2 regions of the Gordonia sp. SID5947 genome follow, and region 2 is predicted to be linked to the other one. Evidence: riboswitches for the same ligand, from Rfam matches in the RefSeq annotation. Region 2 holds a riboswitch; the other holds the start of a gene.
The links. Region 2 has a riboswitch for S-adenosylmethionine ahead of GTV32_RS07760 (bifunctional o-acetylhomoserine/o-acetylserine sulfhydrylase). Riboswitches for the same ligand answer to the same signal wherever they lie in the genome.

Region 1 (10,063 bases), 2.6 Mb from region 2:
ACCGCATCACCGAGGATCTGGTGCAGGTTGTAGATCGGCCGGTGCGATTCGAACTGTGTCTCGTACGGAACCTTCAGCTGCGCCACCAACTGTCCGTACCGGTTGTCGACCATGTCCCGGTAACGCGGCAGGAGTTCGGTCGTCACGTACTTCCACCGCAGGTCGAACTCCGACCAGTCCCAATCCGGGATCGGGGTGGCGATGGAGAGCGTCCGACCGTCGGGTGTCCGGCCTCGATAGGTGTAGGAGATGAAGTCGCGCAACGCCGGAACCCCCGCAACCGACGGCGAACCGGCGAGCGTCATGGCATAGGTCAGCGCCGAGCCGACGCCTGCCGATCTGCGATAGTTGCGCACGTTGTCGAACTGCCAGCCGACGACGTCGTACTGTTCGCGGCGCAAGAGCGTCCCGTTGCCCTTCGAGACCCGGGCGGGGTTGTCGGACGCGATGTCTCGCCACGCGGCCGCCACGGCATCGTCGACGATGCCTGCGCGGCGGAACTCCTCGATCCCGTCGAGACCGTCCTTGACGAACGCGACGTGCATCGGCATGAGATCGGAGAAGATCGCCTTCTGCATCACCAGGATCTGCCGCGAGAACCACGCCAGGTCTGCCGGGGTGATCTGGTCCGCGTGGTAGGCGAGGTTGCGCAGGCCCTCGGGGAACTGACCGATGATGCCGGGACCGGCGACCTGGGTCGCCTTCTCGATGATCTGCGCGGCCAGCGGCTGCAGCCCCCGGATGCCGTAGATGTCACCGGCGAGAACGACATCCGCAGTGCCACCACCGAAGTCGGCGCCCACCATGCCTGCCATACCCGCCCACTGCAGATTGCGATGGGCGATCTGGAAGTTCTCGTAGTAGCGGTAGCCCTTGATCATGGTCGAGCGGGTCGCGTGGAACCCTTTGGCCGGATCCCAACCGGCGAGGTCGATTCCGGCCCCGGTGGTCGCCTGCACGAGCCGATACTGGAACAGCAGTGCCGCATAGCGTTTCGGGTCGACACCGCTCGCGCGGGCATCGCGGACCAGCCGGCTGAGTTCGGTGAGATCGGTCGGCAGCGCTCGATTCACGCCGCCGCCGTACTGATCGGCGAACCGATTCGTCAGCGGCAGATCGAGATAGCGCGTCACGGTGCTCGCCTGAGCCGGCGCCGCCAGCGACACACCACCGATCAGCGCTCCGATCACAGCGACGATGGCCACGGCCAGACGGCCGGTGTGCGACACGGCGATTCCCCGATTCATGCTCCCCCTCCGCCGGTCATCACCTACGACCGGGTCGGCAGAACCGTACTGACGAGTAAGAAGCAGTGTCAACACAGAGCGGGGTGAGACGAAACACAGGACAGGTCTCACGCCGGGCAGTCAACGGCACAGACTCAGGCGACACGCCCTCGTGCCGGATCCAGCACGGGAAGTACCTGCTCACGGACCCGGGCCGCGGTGACCGGGCCGTCGAGCGGCACGACGATGACCGCGTCGGCGATCTCGGCCACATAGATGTCACGGATCAGCGAGACCAGCCCATGCGGCGTCCCGACGTATCGGATCGTCTCCGGCTGGTTGACCGCTGGTGCCCGGCCGGGCTCCGCCGAGGCACGCGCAGACTCCGCGTGCGGGGCGATGGCCGCCTCCACCTCAAGCGCGACAACGTAGTTCGCCTGATCGTTGACGCCGGCGCGCAACAGCAACCGTGCCCGCTGCGCATCACGCAGGGTCGGCCGCCGCACCACGATCGGGAACGCCGCCGCCTCGATCTCGCCGGCGAGCGCGACCCGCAGCGCCGGCCGGCCTATGCTGATCGTCGACGACGGGCGCGCGTATTCGATGCTCATCGCGCCCTCGCTCGCGTGGTCAGTCTCGACAGCGCGTCGACGAGCCGGTCGATGTCGCCGGAACCGGTGCCGACCCCGAAGCTCGCCCGCACCGCACCGGCCGGAAAACCCAGCCGATTCACCAACGGATGCGCGCAGAACTTGCCGTCACGAACGCCGATACCCGCACTCCGACTGAGGAACTCGGCCACCTCCCGTGGCGGGCACCCGTCGACGTCGAATCCGGCGATCCCCACCCGGTCGGTGGCGTCCTCGAAGATGCGCAGCTGCGTGATGCCCTCGGTGGCCGCGAGCCCGTCGTCGAGGCGGGCGCGCAGCAATTCTTCGTGCAGCCCGATGTTCTCGAATCCGACACTGTCGAGCGCCTCGCACGCCGCCGCGATCGACACGGCGCCCAGCACGTTCGGCGAACCGGCCTCGTGGCGGGCCGGCCCCGCGTGCCAGTCGATCGCGGCATCCGCGTCGCGGTCGCCGAGGGCAACACGTGCCGACGCGCCGCCACCCGCCAGGTAGGGCTCGGCGTCGTCGAGCCAGTCCGGACGTCCGATCAACACGCCCGCCCCGAACGGTGCGTAGAGCTTGTGACCGGAGAAGACCAGGTAGTCGACGCCGTGACCGGCCATCGAGATGCGGCGATGAGCGACGAGCTGGGCGGCGTCGATCAGGATGCGTGCGCCGTTGCGGTGGGCGATCGCTGACAACCGACCGATCGGCAGCACCTCGCCGGTGACATTGGACGCCGCGGTGACGGCGAGCAACGAGGCGGGCGCCGCCGCGAGTTCGGTCTCCAGCGCGGCGAGCGTGTCGTCGATCGTCGCGCACGCGCGCACCACCCGGGCCCGCGACGACCCGTCACGGTCGGGCGCGCACCACGGCAGCAGGTTGGCGTGGTGCTCGATGTCGAGCACCACCACGTCGCCACGGGTCGCGTGCGCAGCGAGGTTGATGGCGTCGGTGGTGCCGCGGGTGAAGACCACCGCGTCGTCGGCACGCGCCCTGACGAATCCCCGGATCACCTCACGAGCCTGCTCGTACCGGGCAGTGGTGACCTGCGACAGATGCCCTGCGCCGCGGTGCACGCTCGCGTACTGCGACAACGAGCGCGTGACGGACTCCGCCACCGCCGCCAACGCGGGTGCACTGGCCGCGTAGTCGAGGTTGGCGTAGCGAACCGTCTCGCCGGTCGCCAGCGGTACGCACTCGTCGGCGCCGACGACCTGCGCCAACGGCGGGATGGCGTGGGCGCCGAGTTCGGCGACGTCTGGGTTGGTGAAGGGCGCTGGGTTGGTGAAGGGCGCCGGGATGTTGAAAGGCGTCGAAAGGACAGCAGTCATGGCAATAGCTCCTGAGGAATCCGCACTTGCCGTGATCACTTCGAGCACGGCCGGGTCGTCACCCGGAGCACCCCACCGCGGTGGAGGGTTGCCGGCCAGCGAGCCGGGGCTTGTCACTGGCACTCATGACCCACGTCAAGGTTCACCCATCACGCCTCGACGTGTCAATTTTCACTCACCGCGCACAAAAGCCCGGCGGTAGCGTGAAGCCATGGTCATCTCCGACGCCGACGGCTCGGATCCCTACGTCTTCATCCTGTCGCGACCGACGGGATCGGTGGTGGGGAGCGGCGTTCGTCGCGGATTCGTCGACGCCCGCGCCGCCGCCGAGGCCCTGCGCGCCGGCGCGGTCGAGGCCGTCGTCGGCGCGGTCCCGTTCGACATCGACGATCCCGCCGCACTGATCGCTCCCCGCACACTCCGTCACACGTCGCGACCGGTGGCCGGATCGAAGCCGGCACCGCACCGCGTCACGTCGATGTCGCTGCACCCCGATCAGGCAATCCATCGCGAGCGCATCGAACGCGCGATCAAACAGATCGCCGACGGCGAGCTGGACAAGGTGGTGCTGGCGCGGTCGGTGGATGCCACCCTCGACCCCGCCGTCGACGTCGACGGTCTCATTCATGCTCTGGCGCATGGCAATTCCGAGGGGAATGCCTTCGGTGTGGATGTCGGGGCGTCACGCGGAAGTGGCGGATGGCTCGTCGGGGCGAGCCCGGAGTCGTTGGTACGCAAACAGGGCCGCACGGTGACGTGTCATCCCTACGCCGGGTCGGCGCCGCGGTCAGCGGATCCGGCGGTCGACCGTGCCGCCGCGGACGGTCTCGTCGCCTCGGCCAAAGACCTGACCGAGCACGCATTCGTCGTCGACTACCTCCGGGACCGGCTGTCCCCCCACTGTGTCGAGCTCACCGTCCCGTCGTCGCCGCAGCTGCGCTCGACCGGCGAGATCTGGCATCTCGCGACACCCATCCGCGGCACCCTCCGCGACGACACCATGACCGCGCTCGACCTTGCGCTGTTGCTGAGTCCGACCCCGGCGGTCTGCGGAACTCCCAGTGACCTTGCCGCCCAGTTCATCCGGGAGGTCGAGGGGGAACGCGGCCTCTACGGCGGAACGATCGGCTGGTGCGACAGCGCCGGCGACGGCGAATGGATGGTGACCATCCGCTGCCTGGAACTGACCGCGGACCGGCACAGCCTGCGCACCTGGGCGGGCGGTGGGATCGTCGCGCAATCCGAACCGGGCTCCGAGGTCGACGAGACGACCGCCAAGTTGCGGACGGTGTTCAACGCACTCGGGATCGACCCCTGATCCATCTCGTCCCGAACTTGTCGTACCCCTGCCCTACATTGGTGTGTGCAGGGCCGATGTGAGGAACTGAATCCGGCCTGGCTCCTTGTTCACGCCGGCGGGCCTGGTCCTTCTCGAGATGATGCGGGCGGCCTGTCGCGATGTCCGTTCTCGAGGAAGGCATGTGGTGTCAGGTCCGTCGTGGTCATTGTCGTCGTGGTGGCGCGGCAACTCACCGTGGCCGGATGTCGCACCCCTGTTCACCGGCGGTGTGACAGCCGCCGAGATCATCGACGCCGACACCAACGACCTGATCGGCAGCCTGGTCTCGACGCAGCGTGGCCGGTCGTTCCTGGCATGGCAGGACTACCAGACCGCCGTCGAGCTGCATGCGCGGATCGTCGGAGCGCAGCCGGATCCGCATGCGCTCTTCCTCAAGGACGGCTTCGCCGATTGCGCCGCCCGGCTTGCCTACGCGCTGGGTATCGGTCAACCAGCAGCCGAACAACTGCTCAACCGGGCCCTCGCCCTCCGTGACCGGCTCCCCGAGGTGTCCGCGCGACTGCGCGACGGCCGGATCACCGAGCAGTTGGTGCGGACGATCATCTCGCGCACCGATCTGGTCGACGGGCGCGAGTGCGCAGGCGCCGTCGACGCCGGGATCGCCGCCGCGCTCGATTCGCACTCCGGGGCGTGGTCGCTGCATCGGTTGCGCACCATGGTCGATCGCATCGTGTTCCGTCACGATCCCGACGCGGTGCGTGAACAACGCCGCAAGGCCCTGGATGCGCGGGGGATGTGGACCGAGCCCAAAAATGATGGCACCGCCGAACTGTCGGTGATCATGGCCGCCGAGAACGTGCGGATCGCCGCCGTCGCGGTCAAGCAGTTGGCGGCCGCGGTGTGCGAGGAGGATGGCCGTACTCGGCAACAGCGCGCGTCGGATGCCGTGTTCGCGCTGCTGACCCGCACACCGTTCGAGTGTCAGTGCGGACGCGACGGATGCCCGGCCGAGATTCCCGAGGCCACCACCGCGATCGGACCGGTCGACCCCAAGGTGGTCATCCATGTGGTCTGTGACGACTCCACGCTCTCCGGGGACGCCCAACGGCCGGCGTTCATGGCCGGCCACGGCGTGATCAGCGACGAGCACCTCCGCGCCCTCGCCGCCCGCGCGGACACCGTCGTCAAGCCGATCGTGCCAAAGGGCACGTCGGAGAATCCGGACGGATCCTTCACGCTGCCTGCCCATCTGCCCTCAGACCCGTACCGGCCATCGACCGCGCTGGAGACCTTTGTGCGCGTTCGCGACGGTTTCAGCGTCATACCGGGGAATTCGACGTCTGCGTTCGATGCCGACCTGGACCATGTGGTCGAGTTCAACCACGCCGATCCCCCGACGGGTGGGCTCACGCTGCCGGACAACCTCAATGCGAAGGACCGCTTCGGCCATCTGCTCAAGACCTTCGGTCACTGGGTCGACGAACAGCACCGAGATGGCTGGTCGGGAAGGCTGCGCACCACCTTCACCACTCCCGAGGGGCTGCAGATACCCGGCGACGCCGAGAACCTCGAAGCCCTCTTTCCCGGGCTACGCCGCATCCGGTTCACCGCACCGGCCCAGGCACCCCCGGCCGAGACCCTTGCCGACGGTGCGTTCCCCAGCAGTGACCGTCCACATCCGCCCACCCGGTCCCGGAGCCGAGTGGCAGCCAAACATGCCCGTAGACAACAAGAACGCGAACGCAACCGCCGGCGACGGGAGGCCGACGGCGAGCAACCTCAGCCCAGCGCCTGATCGAGATCGGCGAGCAGATCCTCCACACCCTCGAGGCCGACCGACAGGCGCACCACCGAGTCGGTGACGCCGATAGACGCCCGGCCTTCGGGGCCCATCGCCCGATGAGTGGTGGTCGCGGGGTGGGTGATCAACGACTTCGAGTCCCCGAGATTGTTCGAGATGTCCACCACCCGAAGCGCATTGAGCACTTCGAAGGCACGCTTCTTGCCGTCGACGCCGTCGCGATCGCCGATCTCGAAGGTGACCACCGTGCCACCACCCGACATCTGTTTGTGCGCGAGCACCTGCTGCGGATGCGACTGCAGGAAAGGATATTTCACCCATCGGACCCGCGGATCGTCTTCCAGGAACTGCGCGATGCGCAACGCCGACGCCACCGAGGCGTCGAGTCGCAGCCGCATGGTCTCGAGCCCCTTGAGCAGCGTCCAGGCATTGAACGGACTCAGCGCCGGACCGGTGTGCCGCATCAGCATCTGCACCGGGCCATCGATGAATTCCTTCTCGCCGAGCACCGCGCCGCCCATCACCCGGCCCTGACCGTCGATGTGCTTGGTCCCCGAGTACACGATCACATCGGCACCCATGTCGAGGCCGCTCTGCAGCAGCGGCGTGGCGAAGACGTTGTCCAGCACCACTTTCGCACCGGCCGCGTGGGCGAGTTCGGACACCCGCGCCACGTCGACGAGCGTCTGCATCGGATTCGACGGCGTCTCGAAGAACACCGCAGTGGTCGGCTTCGACAGTGCGGCCTCCCACTGGTCGAGGTCTTCACCGTCGACGAAGACGGTCTCGACACCCCAGCGCGGCAGGATCTCGTTGCACACCACGAAACACGAACCGAACAGGCTGCGCGCGGCGACCAGCCGGTCACCGGCCTTCAACAGCGCGCCGAGCGCGACGAAGACCGCGGCCATCCCGCTGGCCGTGGCAAAACATGCTTCGGCTCCCTCGAGCTGACGTAGCCGCTCCTGGAACATCTCGACGGTCGGATTCCCGTACCGCGAGTAGACGAATCGTTTGTCCTCGCCGGTGAAGGCCCGCTCGGCGGCCTCCGCCGATTCGTAGACGTAGCCACTGGTCAGGAACAGGCCCTCGGAGGTCTCGAAAAAGCCGGATCGATCGAGGCCGGCCCGGACCGCCAGGGTGTCGGCCGAAAGCCCTTCCGGCAGTTCCCTGCTCACGACTGCCGCCACGGGAGGTTGAGCGCGCGCCAGCCCTGGCTGCCGCGGTGATCGTTCTCGTCGAGGGCACCTTCGAAGCCGTCGAGCACGTTGTAGGCCGCACCGATGCCGTCGGCGGTGGCCGCCTCGGCCGCGCCGATCGAGCGATGACCAGAGCGGCAGATGAAGATGACCTCGTTGTCGTCGGTGACACCGGCGTCGCGCAGTTGCTCGACGAAGGCCTCGTTCGGCCTCCCGTCGGGGAACGTGGTCCACTCCACGAACAGGGTCTTCTTGCCGATCACCTCGAGGTCGGGGACCCCGACAAAGGCCCACTCGGCCCGGGTCCGGCAATCGACCAGCACGGTCTTCGGATCGTTCTCCAGTTTCTCCCACGCCTGCAGCGGCGTCAGATCACCCGAATACCTCACGACGTACACACCTTCCAGTCCCCGTCTTCACGCACCACGACCGTGTCGGTCACCTGTTTCTGGTCGGGCTTGTCATCGAAGTGCCAATGTACCTGCGCAGTCGCCCGGTCTCCCGACACCGTGATCCCGCTGATCTCGGGGATGACGATATGTCCGTTCTCGTCGAACGATTTCCGGTTCTCGTCCACAAACGTCGACTCGTCCGGGAACGCCTCCGACGCCACATCCGCGGCGCAGGTCGACTCGCGATACTTGTCGTAGTCGACCTCGTTGCGCGCGGTGTAGACGTCGTTGATCGCGTGCTGGACCTGCGCGTCGGTACTCATCCGCTCGTCTGCCGGCCGGATGAGATAGGAGATCCCGATACCCGCGGCCGCGATCACGACCACCGCCAGGGCGACCAGAACGGGCCACGCTTCCTTCCACGACCGTTCGCGGTCCTGCGCGCCCTCTGCCATGGCGGGCAGTCTATCGACCACCGGCGATGCCGAATCCGCGGGCGCCGCCGCGCGCACGGGCGCCAAGAAGTTAGGGTGGGGTAAGTTCCGACTTCCGTCGACGTGAGGCCCCCATGCGCGCAACCCGAGCACGACTCCCCCTGCCCCGTCCGATCCGCCTGGCCGCCGTGGGTCTCACCGCAGCCGCGACCCTGGTCGTCGGCGCCTGCAGTGCCCCGGAAGAGGACTCCACGGCGGCGGCGTCGATGCCGGCGGCCGAGTCCGGCGCGCTCCCCGCGACGATTCAGCACGCATACGGTTCGACGACGATCTCGAAGCAACCGTCGCGCGTGGCCGCGATGGGTGTCGGCGACGCCGACACCCTGCTCGCGCTCGGCGTCACGCCGACCACGGTGGCGCCGTTCGGCGATCCCCCGGACCGCAGCACGCCATGGAACGCCGAGCTGCTCGGCGACGCCGAACCAGTGGTCCTCCCGCAGGCCGCGGCCGACTTCGGCAGTCAGATCCCCAACGCGCTGGCGACGAATCCCGAACTGATCACCGCCATCGGTGCCGCCCCCACCCGGGAGCAGTACGACGTCCTGACCAAGGCCGCTCCGACCATCGTGCGGCCCGCGGAATACCCGAACTGGCAGATCCCGTGGGACGTCCAGACCACTGAGATCGGCCGCGCCGTCGGGCTGCCGGACGCGGCCCAGAAGAAGATCGACGAGACCGAGAAATACCTCGCCGACGTCCGGGCGAAACACCCCGAGTTCGCCGGCAAGACGGCCGCGGTGGTGTCCGGTCTTCCCACCGGCGCGGTGTCGGTCTACAGCGCCGAGGACGGCCGCGGACAGACGCTGACCGACTACGGTTTCACCTTCCCCGAATCGCTGAAACCGGCCATCACCAACGGTTTCTACGGCGAGATCTCGGCCGAGAACCTGTCGATGCTCAACGACGTCGACGTGGTGGTCGCGGTGGACTGGCAGGGCTCCAACGCACGGCTGAAGAGCGATCCGACGTGGAGCAAGCTGCCGCTCGTGACCGAGGGGCGTGCCGTCTATCTGGACCAGCAGGTGGGGAGCGCGATGTCGGTGCCCACGGTGCTGACGCTGCCGTGGGTTGCCGACCAGGCCGTCGGACCGATCTCCGAAGCGGCCAAACGCTGACACCCTGCACGGGGACAAGTGAGGTAATCCTCACAAACAGATTTTGGCCAAGCGCGTCGAACGCCTACCGTAGAAGGGATAGGCGCCGCGTCAGCGGCCACCACCAGCGACTCTCTCGCCAGAGTCACATTGAGCCACGGAAAGCACCTACTCCATGAGTGACACCAGCCGCCCGTTGCGGGTTGCCATCGTCGGTGCAGGTCCCGCCGGGATCTACGCAGCAGACGCGTTGATGAAGTCCGACACCGCGAAGGATCGCGGCGTCAGCATCGACCTCTACGAGCGGATGCCCGCCCCCTTCGGACTGATCCGTTACGGCGTCGCGCCCGACCACCCGCGCATCAAGGGCATCATCACCGCGCTGCACAAGGTGCTCGACAAGCCGCAGGTGCGGTTGCTCGGCAACATCGACTACGGCACCGACATCACCCTCGAAGAGCTGCAGGACCTCTACGACGCGGTGATCTTCTCCACCGGCGCCACCGACGACCGCGTGCTGGACATCCCCGGCATCGACCTCGACGGCAGCTACGGCGCCGCCCAGTTCGTCGCCTGGTACGACGGACACCCGGACTTCCCGCGCACCTGGCC
Region 2 (10,063 bases):
GAAGTTGCGTGCCGAGGGCATCATGCCCGGTCTCGGCACCGTGCTGGTCGGGGATGATCCCGGCTCGCAGTCCTACGTGAAGGGCAAGCACGCCGACTGCGCCCGTATCGGCGTGGCCTCGATCCGTAAGGATCTGCCAGCGGACGCGACCACCGAGGAACTGAACGCGGCGATCGACGAGCTGAACGGGGACCCGAGCTGCACCGGCTACATCGTCCAACTGCCGCTTCCGCGCCATCTCGACGAGAACGCCGCCTTGGAGCGCATCGATCCGTCGAAGGATGCCGATGGTCTCCATCCGATCAACCTCGGGCGTCTGGTGCTCGGCAAGGAGTCGACGCTGCCGTGCACTCCGCGCGGCATCGTCCACCTGCTGCGGCGATACGACATCCCCATCAACGGCGCGCGGGTGACCGTGGTCGGACGCGGCGTCACCATCGGACGACCGATCGGTCTGCTCCTGACCCGGCGCAGCGAGAACGCGACCGTCACGCTCTGTCACACCGGCACCGCCGACCTCGCGTCTGAGGTCGCCCGGGCCGACATCGTGATCGCCGCCGCAGGTGTGCCGCATCTCATCACCAAGGACATGGTGAAGCCGGGCGCGGCGGTCATCGACGTCGGGGTCAGCCGGACCGAGTCCGGGCTCACCGGCGACGTCGCGCCGGATGTCTGGGATGTGGCGGGCCACGTGTCGCCCAACCCCGGCGGTGTCGGGCCGCTCACCCGCGCGTTTCTGCTCGTCAACGTGGTGGAACGGGCAGAAGCCGAACTCGCCGGGCGCAGCGGGTCGGGGCCTCTCGGGTGACCGGGACGAGTGCTGCCGGCCGTGTGGAGCGGATTCGGCACGCACGGCAGGTCAGGCGGTATCTGGTTCAGATCCCGTACTTCGTCGTATTGCTGGGCCTGCTGGTGGCCGCGATCCTGGTCTTGTTCGACCGGTGGCGGCGTGGCGCATTCGTCTTCGGATCGGCGCTGCTGCTCGGGGCGGTCCTACGGGCCCTGATCCCGTCGTCGCGAGCGGGTCTTCTCCAGGTCAGAGGGCGTTTCTTCGATGTCGCGGCGATGGCGGCCACCGGCACACTCATCCTGTGGCTGGCGACGTCAATCGATCCGTTGGGCACAGATTGATTACAATAGAGATCAACACGTGACCTGAGGCCCGAGGGGGCGACGACAGCTGGGGAGTACGTATCACTTCGACGATCAACACCGCTGACCCGACGATTCCGGATGATTCCACGTCGATGGGTGTCTCAGCAGGCGATGGCATGATCCACTACGTCCTGCTCACCCGCGACGACGTCGGGCGTAGTGTGGTGGACACCCGGGTGATCGACGTAGACCGCAGCGACGGCCTGGATGTCGCCGGCCGGGTCAATGCCGGGATCGACCTGATGCTGGGTGCCGCACGCGACGCGAACCTGCGGGTCGGTCCGATCGGCGTGGCCGCACGCACCACAAAGCAGCGCTGGGAGCTCCAGTCGAGGGGAGCCGGGCCACGGCGTCAGATCCACCTGGTCAACGACGACGAGGCGGTCGTGGCCTACCTCTCGGCCACGGGGCAGATCACCCGTTTCGAGTCCGTCGTGGTGGTCGACTGCGGCGATACCGGGATGTCCCTCTACACGGTCGAGCCCGCGACCAGTCGGATCTCGGCGACGGAACGATCCCGTGCGCTGACCGGTCGTCGACTCGATCGATCCATCGTCGAGCAGTTGGTCACCGATGAGTCCGTGGCGGAATCGATGGGGGCCCGGACCCGTCGTCGCGCACTGCTGAGTGCGTGCCGGACCGCCAAGGAGGAGTTCTCGGCGCCGACGCCCTCGGCCGAGGCCGGTTCGATCCTGCTCGCCGACGGCGGCGGACACGTGACGCTCACCCAGGACACGATCGACGCCGCGATCGCACCGATGATCGACGAAGCGCGAGGCGTGCTGGCGCGCTACCTGTCCGACGGCGCCGATCGCGGTCCGCGTCCCCAGGCGGTCGTGCTGGTGGGTGGCATCGCCAACCTGCCTGCCGTCCGTGCGATGGTCGATCGTGATCAGACGCTCGAGGTCATCGTCCCCGAGGCCCCCGAACTCGCGGCGTCTGTCGGTGCGGCCATCCTCGCGCGGGCCAAGACCACCGTCGAGAGTCCGTCTCGCCTCGCGTTTATCGGGGGAAAGCGGAATCGCGAGTGGCTCTCCGCGACGCCATTGGCCGTGGTCGGCGCGATCATCGCCGCGGCGATGATGACCGTCTTCGCCGTCAGTTCGTCGCTGACCGGGCAGAACGAGCCTGCCCCGTCGTCGACGGCTGCGCCCGAGACGTCGTCGACCACCAGTTCGGCGGTCACGACGTCCCGCGCACCGCAACAGCCGATCCCCACCACCACGGCCGCGGTCGTACCGCCGCCGGTGGTCCAGATCCCGACCGAGGAGCAGGTGGTGCCGCGGACACGGCGGCCCGAGCCGCGGTGGAACGAGTCGCCGGGCTGGGCCACCACCGAGTTGCCGCCCACCACACAGCAACCCGATCAGCCGTCGACGACCACGCGGACGCTGTTGCCCTACCCGCTGCCCTCGTTGCCGTGGCCCACCGGCACCCGGCCCACTCCGACGATCCCGCCGGACCTGCTGCCGCCGGGGTTCGCGCCGCAGACGACCCAGCCGACACCGGCCCCACCGCAGCAGGCCCCGGCGACGACATCACCGCGGGGCGCGCAGCGTCAGATGACGCCTTCGGCGCCGACGTCGGAGGACGCACCGGAGTCGACCACCAGCACTCCGGTGCCCTCGCGGTAGGGGGGTCGCTCGCGTCAGGCGCGGGCGAGTTCGACGGTCTGCTTCAGCAGATCGTTGATCGCGTCGAATTCCGTGAGGAATCCGTCGTGACCGTTGTCCGAGTGGACCACCTGCAGGCCGCCGACGCAGTTGCCCAGCAGCTCGGCCAGCTCGACCTGTAACCGCAACGGGTACAAGCGGTCCGAGACGATGCCGCCGACGATGACCGGGACGTGGCACCGGCGCAGTGCCGCTTCGATGCCGCCCCGATCGCGTCCGACGTCGTGGTGGTTGAGGACGTTGCTCAGCACCACGTAGCTGCCGGGATCGAAGCGGCCGATGAGTTTGTCGGCCTGATGCTGCAGGTAGCTGTCCACCGCATAGCGGCCGCCGGTCAGCGGTTCCTCGTCGCCCTGGGGCTGGTCGGCGAACCGTTGATCGAGTTCGGTCTCGCCGCGGTAGGTGAGGTGCGCGATTCTGCGTGCCACACCCATGCCGGTCGACGGCACACGACCGGTGCCGTGATAATCGCCGTTCTGCCAGTCGGGATCGGCCTTGATCGCCGCGATCTGGGTGGTCTGGGTACCGATCTGGTCCGCGGTGGCCCGGGCGCCGACCGCGAGCACCAATGCGCTGCGGACCATCTCCGGGTATTCGATCGCCCATTCCAGGGCCCGCGCTCCGCCCATCGAGCCGCCGATGACGGCGCCGATGCCCGCGATGTCGAGGCGTTCCACGAGCAGTCGCTCGGCACGGACCTGATCCAGCACGGTGATCTGGGGGAAGCGTGAACCCCACGGCCGTCCGTCGGGCGCCGGCGACGCGGGCCCGGTGGATCCTTGGCAGCCGCCGAGCACATTGGCGGAGATCACACACCATTCGTCGGTGTCGATCGCGCACCCCGGACCGATGAGTCCGTCCCACCAGCCGGGCGTCGGATGCTCCGCGTCCGCAGGCCCGGTCACATGCGAGTCACCGGTGAGCGCATGCAGAGTGAGGATCACGTTGTCACGGGTCGGCGACAACGTGCCCCAGCGCTGGAACGCCAGGGAGACGTCGTCGATCTGTCCGCCGTTGTCGAGTGAGATCGAGCCGATCTGGACACTGGTCATCGCCCCGTCGGGCATCTGCTCCCAGTCGGGCCGATCAGCTGACTCGGTTGTCGTTTCGATACTCACCGACACGATTCACTCACTCTGCGCTGCACCTCGGTTCCCCTGTCTCCGTTGATCTCCGGTGTTATCGTGCGGCCGCCGCGAACCCCTGCTCGAGGTCGGCGACGATGTCGTCGATGCCCTCGATTCCCACGGCCAGGCGTACCAGTCCGGGCGTCACACCCGCGGCGGCCTGTTCCTCGGGTGTCAGTTGGCTGTGCGTGGTGGATGCCGGATGGATCACCAGCGACCGTACGTCACCGATGTTCGCGACGTGACTGTGCAGTGTCAGGGCGTCCACGAAGCTCTTGCCGGCGTCGACCCCACCGGTGATCTCGAACGAGACGATCGCGCCCTGCCCCTTGGGGAGCAGCTTCTGCCCGCGCTCGTACCAGGCCGACGACGAGAGTCCGGCGTACGCAACGGATTCCACCTGGGCATGCTGATCGAGGAACTCGGCGATCCGCTGCGCGTTGGACACATGGCGCTCGACGCGCAGACTCAGGGTCTCGAGCCCTTGCGCCAGCAGGAAGGCGTTGAACGGGGAGATGGCGGCACCGGTGTCGCGCAGCCACTGAACGCGTGCCTTCAGGGCGAAGGCGGGTGCGCCGAGGTCTGCGAAGACCGCGCCGTGATAGCTCGCGTCCGGGGTGGTGAACCCGGGGAAGAGATCATTGCCGTCGCGCTGCGCCCGCCAGTCGAAGGTGCCGCCGTCGACGATCACGCCGCCGATCGCGGTGCCGTGGCCGCCGATGTACTTGGTTGCCGAGTGCACGACGATGTCGGCGCCGTGCGCCAGCGGATTGAGCAGGTAGGGCGTGGCGACCGTGTTGTCGACGATCAACGGCAACTGGTTGCGGTGCGCCACCTCGGCGATCCCCTCGATGTCGAGGATCTCGTTGTTCGGGTTGGATATCGTCTCGCCGAACACCGCGCGCGTGTTGTCCTTGATCGCCGCCTGCCAGGAATCGAGATCTTCCGGGTCGTCGACGAACGACACCTCGATACCGAGCTTCGGCAGGGTGTAGTGGAAGAGATTGTAGGTACCGCCGTAGAGACGCGGGCTGGACACGACGTGCCCACCGTTCTCGACGATGTTGAGGATCGCGTAGGTCTCGGCCGCCTGACCGGATGCCACCAGCAGAGCTGCGACGCCGCCTTCGAGTGCGGCGATCCGCTGTTCGACGGCGTCCTGGGTCGGATTCATGATCCGGGTGTAGATGTTGCCCGGCTCGGCGAGTCCGAAGAGGTTGGCCGCGTGCTGCGTGTCGTTGAACACGTACGAGGTGGTCTGGTACAGCGGCAGCGCTCGAGCATTGGTGGTCGGATCGGCGGTCTGTCCCGCGTGGATCTGTTTGGTCTCGAAGCTCCAGGTGTCGACTGGATTGGTGTCTTCGGGGGCGTCAGACATGACTGTGTCATCGCTTTCTACGGTCGGCAGGGTGCAACGACCCTGGTGGGGTCCGACCTTCGGACCCGCGCTTGCCGGGGAACACGTGGCGCGTTCCTCAACCCGGTCATCACCCGGAGCACCCCACCGCGGATGGAGGGTTGCCGATCAGCAAGCCGGGGCTTTGCGCTGATGCTCATGACCTGGCGTCAAGGATATAACACGGTCTCGGAGACCCGGGAACCGTCCTGATCGCGCTGATCCGATCTGATGACAGGTGTCCTCCGAAAGAATGAACTTGTCGCGATGTGCCGGTGAAAGCCCAGCTGACAGTCCTTAGCCAAACTAAATACGATACGTGTTTTGAGATAGCGGATCTAGTCTGTGGCCAGCCCTGGGCCGCGCATCCGGTCCGATGTGCGCCAGGTCAGACGAAGGGCCTCAGCATGACGAGTCGCTATCGCTTGCCTCACCGTCTGTCTGCCGTGTCGGTCGCCGTGGGCGCGAGCCTCGCCGTCGTCGCGGCGTTCTGTGTGCCCGGGGCCGTCGGCGCGGCCAACGCCACCGAGTGCGGCGGGGGAGCGGTCGTCATCGTCGGCGGGACGAATGATCCCGACGGCAAGGCGATGGTGGGAATCGAGCAGCGATACAGCGGCACCGGGCTGGACAACGAGCTCGGCACCGCCGACGACACCGAATATGCGGATGACCCCTACCAGGTCATCTATGCCGATTACCCGACGACGCTGTGGCCGTTGGGCGCGGCCGGGTATGACGACAGCGTCGCGCAGGGCACGGCCGCGACGCGATCCGCGATCGCGACCTATCAGGAGTCATGTGGTCCGCGACCCGTCGTCGTCGCCGGGTACTCGCAGGGTGCCCGAGTCGCCGGCGATGTCCTCGCCGACCTCGGCAGAGGCGGGGAGGTCGACGGTGTGCTGTTGGACGAGGACGGGAACCCCGTGCTCGACGAGAACGGGGTTCCGGTGACCCGCGTCATCGACACCACGCAGATCTCCGGCGAGCTCTACGCCGACCCGCGCCGGGACGGGACCGTCGACGGCGAGGGCATCGAGGTGGCGTTGATCGGGGTGATCCCCGGCTTGACGATGACCGGTCCGCGCCAGGGTGGCTTCGGGTCCATCCCGGTGACCACGGTGTGCGCGGACGGGGATCCGATCTGCGACCTACCGGATCCGCTGCATGATCCGATCGGTGCGATCGACGGCCTGGTGGGCTACTTCACCAAGCACAACTACTATCCGTACCGCATGTATCTGGACCCGGCCGAGTGGCCGACGACCGAATGCGAGCCCGGTTCCACGACCACCTGCATCGTGCCGCAGGATTCCGCGATCGTCGGCGTGATCCGTCAGGGGGCGGAGGCCATCGGTGTCGACGGCGACCAGATCCCCGACTTCCTCGCAGGCCGTTGGACCGTCGATCTCCCCGACGGCATCGCGCTGTCGAACCTGCAGCCGTTGGTTCGTCTCGTTCAGGAGCGGCTGCCGCAGCTGCCCGACCTCGGTTATGGCGCGTACCTCCCGGACCTGTTCGTCTTCCAGTCCATCGTGGACGGCATCGTGAACCGGGCGCCCGACGAGGTCAGGGCAGGCGTCCTCGCGCTCGCCGCGAGCGCGAAGAGCATCGTCCTGGCGCCGGTGAACTTTGTGCGATTCCTGGCCGCGCAGTTCTCCGGCCCACAGATGACGGTTGCCGCACCCACGTCGTCGGCGCTCGGTGCCGGTTCCACGAACGAGTCGTCCGCGGCGAGGCAAGCCGCGGTCCTGCGAGCTGTTGCCACCGTCGACGACGTCCCGGCAGCGCAGGGCGGTCGGTCGGTGAGCGCCTCCGCGGACCGGGATTCCTCCACTGCTTCTGATGGACCGGCATCGGAGGGGTCGTCCGCGACGTCCGGGACAGACGGTTCCACTGCAGGGGATGCCACGGCGGGTGCCGGCCCCGACGAATCCACGTACACCCCGCCCGCGGCTTCGGAACCGAGCTCGTCGACGGCGGATTCCGCGGGTGGTGACGCCGGTTCGGCCACGTCAGAACCCGACGCCTCAGAAACCGGCCCCACCGGCCCCACCGGCCCCGCCGGCACGGGTGGCGCTGAGCCGGGATCCACGAACGCCGGCGCCGGTGACACCACACCTGGCGACACCGGCGGCGGAGACGACAGTGGGACTGGACCGGCCGCCACCGCGAGCACCGGCGGTGGCGGCACAAGAGGTTCGGAATCGGGCGATGCCGGCGACGGTGGCGAGTAGCCGGCACCTGAGGCGGGGCGGTCCGTGTGAACGAACTCACCTCCCATTCGTGGAATCAGCACGCGGCCGGCCGAGGTTGGAGAAATGGTGTCCTCAGCCCCCGGCCTCACTCAGGTGTCTTCCACACGACCGCAGCGATCCATTCGTCGGTGGGCGATCCTTGCCCTTGCCCTCGGTGGGTTCGGCATCGGGACCACCGAGTTCGTCGCGATGGGCTTGCTGCCCAACATCGCCGACACCCTTGGCGTCAGCGAGCCCACTGCCGGTCATGTCATCTCGGCGTACGCACTGGGAGTGGTCGTCGGTGCGCCGCTGATCGCGGCACTCACCGCGCGCATGTCCCGCCGCACGTTGCTCATCGGGCTGATGGTCGCGTTCACCGTCGGCAATCTCGCGACCGTGCTCGCGCCGACTTATGGATTGCTGATCGCCGCGAGATTCGTGGCGGGCCTTCCGCACGGTGCGTACTTCGGGGTGGCGGCCCTGGTTGCCGCCCACCTCGCAGGCCCGCGTGATCGGGCGAAGGCGGTCGGCAAGGTGATGCTCGGACTGTCGGTGGCCAATGTGCTCGGCGTTCCGATGGCCACCTGGCTCGGCGAATCGCTGGGGTGGCGCGTCGCGTTCGCGCTCGTGGTGGTGATCGGTCTTGCGACCATCGTCGCTCTCGTACGGAATCTTCCCGATCTGGCCGACATGCCGGTGACCAATCCCGTGACGGAACTCGGGGCGTTGGCGCGACCGCAGGTGTGGTTCACCCTGCTGATCGGGGTGGTCGGCTTCGGCGGCATGTTCGCGTTCTACACGTATCTCAATTCGGCGTTGACAAACGTGACCGGTATCTCGGTGTCGTTGGTCCCGTTTGCGCTCATGCTGTTCGGCCTCGGCATGGTGGTCGGGAACGTCGCCGGGGGAATCTTGGCCGACCGCAGTGTGCCGCTCGGCATCCTGATCGGTCTGGTGGCCACCGGTACATCACTCGCGTTGTTCGCGTTGACGTTGCAGAATGCCTGGGCCGCAATGTTTCTGAGTTTTGCGATCGGGTTGTCGGGAGCGTCCACGATCCCGGCTCTGCAGACCAGGCTGATGGATGTCGCCGACGATGCGCAGACGCTCGCCGCGGCACTGAACCATTCCGCCCTCAACATCGCCAACGCGCTCGGTGCATGGCTGGGCGGCGTGGTGATCGCCGCGGGTCATGGCTATCGGGCGCCCTCGATGCTCGGTGCCCTTCTGGCAATCGCCGGACTCCTCGTTCTCGCGCTCGCGTTGATCACGCAACGGCGCGCGACGCGGAATCGGAACCTGTCAGAACCGCCGACGGAGCGGGTGAGCGTGTCCGCGTAGGCGGGTCGGAGCTGCAGAGATCTCTGGGCGCGAACTCAGCCGACGGTCGGCGGGGTGGCGACCGTCTTCGACAGGTAGAGCTGTTCGCCGAGCTTGTCCATCAACTCGAGCTGCGTCTCGAGGTAGTCGATGTGATCCTCTTCGTCCTTCAGGATGTCCTCGAGGATCTTCGCGCTGGTGATGTCGCCCTTGGCGCGGCACATCGAGATACCTGGGCGCAGGCGCTCGACGACCTCGATCTCGACGGCCATGTCCGACTCGAACTGCTCGCGCAGCGTCTGGCCGATGCGCAGCGGCAGGATCTTCTGGTAGTTCGGGAGCGCTTCGAGGAACAGGATGCGGTCGGTCAGGGTCTCCGCGTGATGCATCTCCTCGATGGACTCCGCGCGTGACTTGCTCGCGATCTCGGTGAGCCCCCAGTTGGCTTGCATCTTGGAATGCAGGAAGTACTGGTTGATCGCCGTCAGCTCACTGGTGAGCTGTTCGTTGAGCAGTGCGATCACCTCGTCGTCGCCGCGCATGACCGTGTCTCCGTTCGCCGTGGTAAGAGGAACGTAGCACGCACAAAGGCCCCGTGCCGGGCTTCCGGCACGAGGGTGTCGAATCGACGTCAGAAGACGTCCGTCATGCAGCGGTGGTGGCGGTGGCAATCCTTTCGCTGACGATCTCGTGAAGTCGTTCGAGGCAGGTGCCGCAGCCTTCGCCCGCACCGCAACGTTCGCCGATGGCATCCACGGACATCGCGCCCGACGAGCAGTGCTCGTGGACCTCGTCTTCGGTCACCGCGCGGCAGATGCAAACGAACATTGTCTTCACCTCTTCAGGTCAGTTAGGTAAGGGTTACATAAAGCAGGACCGATGGCAAGGGTTGGCTTACCTCTGGTACGGACGCACCACAACGGGCAGTACCCTCGACTGCTGTGTCCATCACGATCAGCACCGTCAATGTCAACGGCATCCGGGCCGCGGTGAAACACCGTTCCGAGGCCAATCGGGGTCTGCTCGCCTGGCTGGCCGACGCGGCCGTCGACGTCGTCCTTCTCCAAGAGGTTCGTGCCGACGAAGAGCAGGCACGAGAGGCGCTCGCCCCGGCACTCGACGACGGTTGGGCCCTCGCGATGAGTTCGTCGGAGG

Region 1: linked by a shared signal. The riboswitch ahead of GTV32_RS19550 (aminotransferase class V-fold PLP-dependent enzyme) and the one ahead of GTV32_RS07760 (bifunctional o-acetylhomoserine/o-acetylserine sulfhydrylase) in region 2 are both predicted to bind S-adenosylmethionine.

Annotation. Positions count from the first base shown of each region.
Region 1 covers NZ_WWHU01000001.1:4,267,200-4,277,262, reverse strand. Annotated here, with positions in the region: gene GTV32_RS19560 (hypothetical protein) at 1-1,247, opposite strand, end outside; gene GTV32_RS19555 (hypothetical protein) at 1,382-1,837, opposite strand; gene GTV32_RS19550 (aminotransferase class V-fold PLP-dependent enzyme) at 1,834-3,171, opposite strand; SAM riboswitch class IV at 3,189-3,302, opposite strand; gene GTV32_RS19545 (isochorismate synthase) at 3,383-4,489, shown strand; gene GTV32_RS19540 (DUF222 domain-containing protein) at 4,656-6,266, shown strand; gene GTV32_RS19535 (O-succinylhomoserine sulfhydrylase) at 6,251-7,450, opposite strand; gene GTV32_RS19530 (rhodanese-like domain-containing protein) at 7,447-7,860, opposite strand; gene GTV32_RS19525 (hypothetical protein) at 7,857-8,318, opposite strand; gene GTV32_RS19520 (ABC transporter substrate-binding protein) at 8,432-9,472, shown strand; gene GTV32_RS19515 (FAD-dependent oxidoreductase) at 9,627-10,063, shown strand, end outside.
Region 2 covers NZ_WWHU01000001.1:1,675,023-1,685,085, reverse strand. Annotated here, with positions in the region: gene GTV32_RS07780 (bifunctional methylenetetrahydrofolate dehydrogenase/methenyltetrahydrofolate cyclohydrolase) at 1-808, shown strand, start outside; gene GTV32_RS07775 (DUF3017 domain-containing protein) at 805-1,131, shown strand; gene GTV32_RS07770 (Hsp70 family protein) at 1,248-2,789, shown strand; gene GTV32_RS07765 (homoserine O-acetyltransferase) at 2,804-3,952, opposite strand; gene GTV32_RS07760 (bifunctional o-acetylhomoserine/o-acetylserine sulfhydrylase) at 4,008-5,333, opposite strand; SAM riboswitch class IV at 5,396-5,516, opposite strand; gene GTV32_RS07755 (PE-PPE domain-containing protein) at 5,798-7,585, shown strand; gene GTV32_RS07750 (MFS transporter) at 7,670-8,929, shown strand; gene bfr (bacterioferritin) at 8,965-9,450, opposite strand; gene GTV32_RS07740 ((2Fe-2S)-binding protein) at 9,554-9,736, opposite strand; gene GTV32_RS07735 (exodeoxyribonuclease III) at 9,850-10,063, shown strand, end outside.